DNA from 2 places in the Streptomyces tubbatahanensis genome. Region 1 is predicted to be linked to the other one. Evidence: riboswitches for the same ligand, from Rfam matches in the RefSeq annotation. Region 1 holds a riboswitch; the other holds the start of a gene.
The links. Region 1 has a riboswitch for cobalamin ahead of MMF93_RS22160 (ribonucleoside-diphosphate reductase subunit alpha). Riboswitches for the same ligand answer to the same signal wherever they lie in the genome.
Positions count from the first base shown of each region.

Region 1 (4,161 bases):
GGCGATCGCCGCGGGCACCAAGGTGGACAACGGGCAGCTGGCCATTCCGCAGCTTTTCGAGGACATGTTCCCCGACTGGTTCACCGGTGTCGCCTTCGCCGCCATCGGGATCGGCGCGCTGGTGCCCGCCGCCATCATGTCCATCGCGGCGGCCAACCTGTTCACCCGCAACATCTACAAGGACTTCCTCAAGCCGGACGCGACAGCCGAGCAGGAGACCAAGGTCTCCAAGCTGGTCTCCCTGCTGGTGAAGGTCGGTGCCCTCGTCTTCGTCCTCGGCATGGACAAGACCGTGGCCATCAACTTCCAGCTGCTGGGCGGCATCTGGATCCTGCAGACCTTCCCCGCGCTCGTCGGCGGCCTGTTCACCCGCTGGTTCCACCGCTGGGCGCTGCTGGCGGGCTGGGCCGTCGGCATGGTGTACGGCACGCTGGCGGCGTACGGCGTGGCCAGCCCGACGCAGCAGCACTTCGGCGGCAGCAACGACGTGATCCCCGGCATCGGGGAGACGGGCTACATCGGTGTGACGGCGTTCGTGCTGAACGTGGCCGTGACCGTCGTCGGAACGGTCGTACTGCGCGCGCTGCGGGCCCCGGACGGCGTCGATGAGACCCGTCCCGAGGACTACACGGCCGACGCCACCGAGGCCGGTGACGGCGCCGCGCAGGCCGCCGGCAGCACGGCGCACGACTCCGGCGCGAGCCGCACCGGTCAGGGCCGCACCGACGAGGGCCGCACCGACGACGGCAAGGGCGAGGATCCCAGGGTGGAGGCCGGCGCGGCCAACTGACGTCCTCCCGCACCGGCGTACGCCACCGCCGACCGACACCCGTCCCGGGAAATTTCCGGGACGGGTGTCGGCGCGTCGGCGCATGATGGCGGCCATGGACTTCACGACGAGCACAGCCGGCGCCGCACCCGGGGCGACCGGAGCGAGCGGCCCGACCGGCACCGCGAAGGGGCCGTTGGGCATCACGGTCAGGGCGGCGCGGCCCGCGGAGTACGCGGCGGCCGGGGAGTTGGTCGCGCGTGCCTACCTCGACGGGGGGCTGCTGGACTTCGGCGAGGACGACCCGTATCTGACGACCCTGCGCGACGCCGCGGGCCGCGCCGCCCACGCGGACCTGCTGGTCGCCGAGGACGGCGCGGGCACGCTGGTCGGTTCGGTCACCTTCGTCGGAGCCCTGGGCCCCTACGCGGAGCGGGCGGGCGAGGGCGAAGGCGAGTTCCGGATGCTCGCCGTGGCCGAGCGCGCGCGGGGCCGCGGGGTGGGCGAGGCGCTGGTGACCGCGTGCGTGGAGCGGGCCCGCGCACTGGGCCTGCGCGGGCTGGTGCTGTCCACCCATCCGCGCATGGCCGCGGCGCACCGGCTCTACGAGCGGCTCGGCTTCGCCCGGACGCCCGAGCGCGACTGGTACCCGATCGAGGGAATGAGCCTGTGGACGTACGGCCTGACGCTGTGAGCCAACCACGGTAAGCACGACACAAGATATGGGGGTTCACGCCACAGCGGCCACAACATGTATGCTCCCTCACGGCCGTCGCCACTGACGCAGGGGAACCCGGTGCGAGTCCGGGACTGTCCCGCAACGGTGTGCGGAGCAGCTCAGCGCTGCCCCGCGAGTCCGATCACCTGCCGGCGGCGGCATCGAGGAACGTCCGGGTCTCGTGGACTGGGCCGGCGGACGGAGTGCGGCATGCCCGAACGCCTGCGCGCTCCCCGCGCCCCGCCCTGCCACGAGCACGAGCAGCGAGGGAGAGCACCGCGTGACCATCGCCCCCACCGCCCCGTCACCCAGCCAGGAGCAGCCGCCCGGCCAGGAGCGGCCCACCGGCGGGCCCACCGGACAGGACGGAACCGCTCCCGTACCCGGCGCGCAGGACGGCCCCGCCGCGGAACTGGGCGACACCCTCACCGCCCTGACCGCGGACCTGGCCGACGCCGACCCCGCCCCCGTGCTCGCTGCGGCGCTGCGCGGGCGCGCCCCCTCCGCGACCGCGGCCGACCTGCGGGACCTGGCCATCGAGGCCGCCGCGGGGTCCATCGGCGCGGACCCTTCGTACGCGCGGCTGGCCGCCCGGCTGCTCACACGCGCCATCCGCGAGGAGACCGCGGCCGAGGGCGTCACCTCCTTCTCCGCCTCGGTCGCGCTCGGCCACGCCCAGGGTTTGATCGCGGACCGCACGCACGCCTTCGTCGCGGCGCACGCCGCACACCTCGACGCGCTGGTCGACGAGGCGGTCGCGGACGGCGCCGACGACAGGTTCGGCTACTTCGGGCTGCGCACCGTCCACTCCCGCTACCTGCTGCGCCACCCCACCACCCGGCGCGCGATCGAGACCCCGCAGCACTTCTTCCTGCGCGTGGCCTGCGGGCTGGCGGCGGACGAGACGGCTGCGGCGCTCGCCGAGGTCGGCACCTTCTACCGGCTGCTGTGCTCCCTGGACTACCTGCCCTCCTCCCCCACGCTCTTCAACTCCGGCACCCGCCACCCCCAGATGTCCTCCTGCTACCTGCTGGACTCCCCCAAGGACGAACTGGACTCGCTCTACGAGCGCTACCACCAGGTGGCCAGGCTCTCCAAGCACGCGGGCGGCATCGGCCTGCCCTTCTCCCGCATCCGCTCGCGGGGCGCGCTGATCCGCGGCACCAACGGGCACTCGAACGGCATCGTGCCGTTCCTGCGGACCCTCGACGCCTCGGTCGCCGCGGTCAACCAGGGCGGCCGGCGCAAGGGAGCCGCCTGCGTCTACCTGGAGACCTGGCACGCGGACATCGAGGAGTTCCTCGAGCTGCGCGACAACACCGGTGAGGACGCGCGCCGCACCCACAACCTCAACCTGGCGCACTGGATCCCCGACGCGTTCATGCGCCGCGTCGAGGCGGACGAGGACTGGTCGCTCTTCTCCCCCTCCGACGTGCCCGAGCTGACCGACCTGTGGGGCGAGGAGTTCGACGCCGCCTACCGCGCGGCGGAGGCCGACGGGCGCGCCCTGAAGCAGGTGCCCGCACGGCAGCTGTACGGCGCGATGATGCGTACCCTCGCGCAGACCGGCAACGGCTGGATGACCTTCAAGGACACCTCCAACCGCACCGCCAACCAGACGGGCACCCCGGGCCGCGTCGTGCACTCCTCGAACCTGTGCACGGAGATCCTGGAGGTCACCGACGACGACCAGACCGCCGTGTGCAACCTGGGCTCCGTCAACCTGGCCGCGCACCTGGGCGAGGACGGGCTGATGGACTGGGAGCGGCTGGACGCCACCGTGCGTACGGCCGTCACCTTCCTCGACCGCGTGGTGGACATCAACTACTACCCGACCGAACAGGCCTCGGGGTCCAACTCCCGCTGGCGCCCCGTGGGCCTGGGCGTGATGGGGCTCCAGGACGTCTTCTTCCGGCTCGGGCTGCCGTTCGACTCGCCAGCGGCCCGCGAGCTGTCCACCAGGATCGCCGAGCGCATCATGCTCGCCGCCTACGAGACGTCCGCCGAACTGGCCGAACGCCACGGGCCGCTGCCCGACTGGGAGCTGACCCGCACCGCGCGCGGCACCCTCCACCCCGACCACTACCCCGAAGCGCGCGAGAGCCAGGCCTGGCCCGAGCGGTGGAGCGCCCTGCGCGCACGCATCGCCCGCACCGGCATGCGCAACTCCCTGCTGCTGGCCATCGCACCGACCGCGACCATCGCCTCCATCGCCGGCGTCTACGAGTGCATCGAGCCGCAGGTCTCCAACCTCTTCAAACGCGAGACGCTCAGCGGAGAGTTCCTCCAGGTGAACGCCTACCTGGTGGCGGAGCTCAAGCGGCACGGGCTGTGGGACGCGCGCGCCCGCGAGGCACTGCGTCAGGCGAACGGCTCCGTCCAGGACCTGGACTGGGTGCCCGAGCCCGTGCGCGCGCTCTACCGCACCGCCTGGGAGATCCCCCAGCGCGCCCTCATCGACATGGCCGCCGCCCGCACGCCCTACCTGGACCAGAGCCAGTCGCTGAACCTGTTCCTGTCCTCCCCCACCATCGGAAAGCTCAGCTCCATGTACGCCTACGCGTGGAAGAGCGGCATCAAGACCACGTACTACCTGCGCTCGCGCCCGGCGACCCGCATCGCGCAGGCGGCCGGGACCAGCGCCGTCCCCGTGCCCGCGCCCACCCCCGCGGCG
Region 1 covers NZ_CP093846.1:5,131,511-5,135,671, reverse strand. The annotation lists gene mctP (monocarboxylate uptake permease MctP) at 1-790, shown strand, start outside; gene MMF93_RS22165 (GNAT family N-acetyltransferase) at 966-1,463, shown strand; cobalamin riboswitch at 1,518-1,655, shown strand; gene MMF93_RS22160 (ribonucleoside-diphosphate reductase subunit alpha) at 1,768-4,161, shown strand, end outside.

Region 2 (4,161 bases), 4.8 Mb from region 1:
CGCATCGCGCTGGAGTCCATGATCTGGGGCTCGGTGTGCTGGTAGAACAGCTCGGCGTAGGAGTCCATGAACGTCTGGTCGAAGGGGCCGAACGGGCGCGGCTCGCTCAGCACAGTGAGACGCAAGGGCCGTCCGAGCTTCGCCTCGATGGTCTCGAAGACCTGACGCGTGGTGCGAGCCGGCGCGGTGGGCAGGTGCCAGACGCGGCCGTCACCGTGCGGGTTCTCGCCCAAAGTGGCAAGCCCCGCGGCGACGTTGCGGATATCCGTGTAGCTGTGCGGCAGGTCGATGTCGCCCAGAGCCGCCACCTCGCCGCCGGTCAGGGCGCCGGGGAAGACGGCACCGCCCAGCGTCGAGTTGAGCACGCCGGGCCCGACGAAGTCGGCCGAGCGGCCCAGCACCACAGCGACGCGGCCCTGCTGGTGCGCGGCCAGGTACTTCTCGTCCAGCTCGGCGCGCATCCTCCCCTTCTTGGCGGTCGCCCGCCACGGGGTGTCCTCGGTCATCACCTCACCGTGGGTCTCGCCGTAGGGGTAGAGGGTGTCCAGGACGACCAGTCGGGCCCCCTCGGCTTCGACGGCGCCGAGGACGGCGTCCTGGATGCCCGGCATCATGTCGACCTGCAGGTGGTAGGCGACGTTGACGCAGTGGTAGACCACCGCGGCGCCCTTGAGGGCGGCCCTGGCCCCTTCGACGGTGCCGACATCGCCGCGCACACGGGTCACGCCCTCGAGGTCGGGGCCGGCGCCGGAGCGGTCGACGAGGTGGACCCGGTGGCCACGCGAGGCCAGCTCCGCGGCGAGCGTGGTGCCGGCCGGCCCGGCGCCGAGGACAACATGCAGGTCGTTTCCGGTAGCGCTCATTCTTGTACACCCTTCCCGCCAGCTCCCCCCGGACTCGGTTTGTCCGGCTCACTGGCCTGTTAGAGCTTATAACGCACGCAAGCATCTGTCACGCGCGAATGAACTTCTAGAGGGGAGGGAGCGGCGCACGGCAAGGGAGCGCCTCGGAAGATGCCTCACGAAGAGCCGGAGAAGGCGGGCGCAGAGGTCAGTGGCCTGACCTCGGCGAGCGGCGACGGGCGCGAAGAGCCTGCTTCGAGCGGCGCCGGGAGACGGTGGCCGAGAAGCCCGGGAACCGAGCCGAGCAGACGTACCCGCGGGGCGGAGGGGCGCGGGGCGGAAACGCGGGGGCGGGCCGCGGGCGACGGCGCGGAGGGCAGAGCGAAGCCCCCCGAGAGCGGAGTCGGGGGGCAAACACCGCCGATTCGGCGGTTCAGGGTGGGCGCGGCGCGTCACGCCCGTTGCGCACGGGCGTGACGCGGTCGGCAGGTCCTACCCGTTGGCGAGTGCGGTCAGCTGCTCGGCCGAACCGTTGAAGCTGTCGTGGTCGCCCACGGTGGGACCGGTCGAGGTGTACTGCCAGAACGTGTGGAAGCCCCAGCCGGCGGGGAGCGCGCCGGGACCGTCGGCGTACCGCGCGACCCACAGCGGATTGGTCGCGCCGAATCCGGCGTTGTTCCCGGTGCACTGGGTCCACCAGTCGGTGGTGGTGTAGATGACGGCGTCCCGCCCCGTCCGGCTCTTGTAGGTGGCGGTGAAGTCCTTGATCCAGTTGACCATGGCGCCCTGGCTGAGCCCGTAGCAAGTCGCGCCGTACGGGTTGTACTCGATGTCGAGGACTCCGGGGAGGGTCTTGCCGTCCTTGCTCCAGCCGCCGCCGTGGTCGGCGAAGAAGTTGGCCTGGTCGGCGCCGCTGGAGTTGTCCGGCAGCGCGAAGTGGTAGGCGCCGCGGGTCATGCCGACGTCGTAGGAGCCGTTGTACTGCTGCGTGAAGGAGTCGCTCTGGTAGCCCGTGCCCTCGGTGGCCTTGACGTAGGCGAACCGCACGCCGCTGCCCCAGAGCGCCTGCCAGTCGACGTTGCCCTGGTGTCCGCTGACGTCGACGCCTTCGACGGAGGCGTCGAGGCTGGGCTTGCCGTCCTGCTTCCAGCCCTTGTGTACGGCGATGCCCGCGCCCATGTAGGCCTCGCCCGGCTGGAGTTCGCCGGGCCGGTCGGTGGCCTGCGCGGCACCGGCCGCGCCGACGGACAGGGCGGCGAGGGCGAGGGAGAGCGCGGTCGCGACGAGAGCGCGCTTGCCGCGGGAGGAGGGGGCGAGGGCGGGAAGGGGGGCGGAGGTGTCGGTGAGTCTGTCGTTGGACATGCCTGTCTCCAAGTGCTCGGTGGGGGGTTCTGGTGTCGGTGTCCCGGACGGAGTGACAGGCAGGACCGGTCGACGGTCCGCCGGGACGGCGCCACGAGCCGAACGCCGACCGTGCGGCACGGTTGGCGCGAGCACGTCAAAATATAGGCAGCGTCGCTACCCGTGAGAAGAGCGTGCTGTCAATGCCGTTGGTCCAACCTGTGCACATCCCTCACCGGTCCCGCCCGGTCCGCGGCGAGCCGGCCGCCGGTGGCCCAGGAACGGCGCCGTGGTAGTACATACACACACCATTGGGTGACGCGGTCAGGGAAGCCGGTGCGAATCCGGCGCGGTCCCGCCACTGTGACCTGCTCTGGGTCCACTCCAGAGCCGGGAGCCAGACAACTGGCGCGTCGCCGCTTCCTTCGACCCGGGGCGTGGACACCCCAGGAGAGGCTCGCGCGTCATGTTCGACAGCGTATCGATGCAGGGTGCCGTCCCCCGGCGCCGCATACTCGCGGGAGCGGGCGCTCTCACGGCGACCGCGGCACTCGGCGCGTGCGGCGGCTCCGGTGGCGCGCCGGGCGGGGCAGGCGGCTCGCGGCTGCGCGCGGCGTTCAGCGCGGGCGGATCCCAGGAGACGCTCGACCCGCACAGGGCACCCCTCTTCGTCGACCAGGCCCGCGCCAAGGCGCTGTACGACAGCGTGCTGACGTACAAGGACGACATGTCCGTCCAGGCCCGGCTGGCCGAGTCCTGGGACAGCGACCGTTCCGGCACACGGTGGACGGTGCGGCTGCGCAGGTCCGAGTTCCACGACGGGTCGCCGGTGACCGCCGCCGACGTGCTGTGGAACTACCGGCGTATCGCCGATCCCGCGGTGGGCGCCCAGTCGGCGCAGCTCTTCTCGGCCGTCGACTTCGCGGCGAGCCGGGCCAGGGGCCGCGAGCTGACACTGGTGCTGAAGGAGCCGGACTTCGAGTTCGCCAGTGCGCTGGCCGCGCCCGGTACCGAAATCGTCCCGCGGGGCACGAAGAACTTCGCGCAGCCGGTGGGTTCCGGTCCTTTCCGGTACGGCTCGTTCACCCCGGGCGGCTCGGCTGTGTTCCGGGCGTGGGACGGCCACTGGTCGGGCGGACCGCACATCGAGGAACTGGAGTTCGTGCCCGTGAACGAGGAGCGGGCACGGGTGAACGCGCTGCTGTCGGGACAGGTGCACTACGCGCACGACCTGTCCGCCGCCTCGGCCGGACGGCTCGACGGCGAGGAGAACGTCAAGCTGCTCCAGACGAAGCTCAGCACCATGCAGGCCCTGCTGCTGCGGTTGAGCCGCGAGCCGTTCTCCGACGCCCGCCTGGTCGAGGCGTTCACCCTCGGTCTCGACCGCGAGGCCCTGGTGAAGGTGGCGTTGTCGGGGCGCGGCACCGTGGGCAACGACCTCTTCGGCAGGGGGCTGCGCGGTTACCCGCAAGGCCTGCCGCCCCGCGAGCGCGACGTCGACAGGGCACGCGCCCTCGTCAAGGCCGCGGGGGCGGAAGGGCTGCATGTCCGGCTGGAGACCGGCCCCGCCGACGCGAGCTGGCAGAACGCCTCCTCGCTGATCGCCGGCCAGCTCAAGGAGATCGGGCTGGTGGTGGAGCCGAACGTACGCGCCGCGGCGACCTACTTCGGCCAGATCAAGACGAAGGGCGTCGCCGCGCACAGCCGTACCGCGACGCTCCCGGTCCCCACCCATCTGCGCACCCGCCTGCTGGCGGACGCCCCCAACAACCTCACCGGCTACCACTCCGCCAGGTTCGACCGGCTGATCGCCCAGGCGGCAGGCACCCGGGACGAGAAGGTCAGGCTGGAGCTGCTGGCCCGTGCGCAGCGTCTGGCCCGGGACGCCTCGGGTCAGCTCGTGTGGGGGTTCAGCGACTGGATCGTCGGGCTGGCCGCAGGGGTGCGGGGGCTGCGCGAGGCACCACCGAACTCCTGT
Region 2 covers NZ_CP093846.1:344,396-348,556, forward strand. The annotation lists gene MMF93_RS01450 (NAD-dependent epimerase/dehydratase family protein) at 1-863, opposite strand, end outside; gene MMF93_RS01455 (lysozyme) at 1,335-2,204, opposite strand; cobalamin riboswitch at 2,488-2,610, shown strand; gene MMF93_RS01460 (ABC transporter substrate-binding protein) at 2,650-4,161, shown strand, end outside.
Region 2: it holds a riboswitch for cobalamin, as region 1 does, so the genes downstream of both, MMF93_RS01460 (ABC transporter substrate-binding protein) here and MMF93_RS22160 (ribonucleoside-diphosphate reductase subunit alpha) in region 1, are expected to answer to the same signal.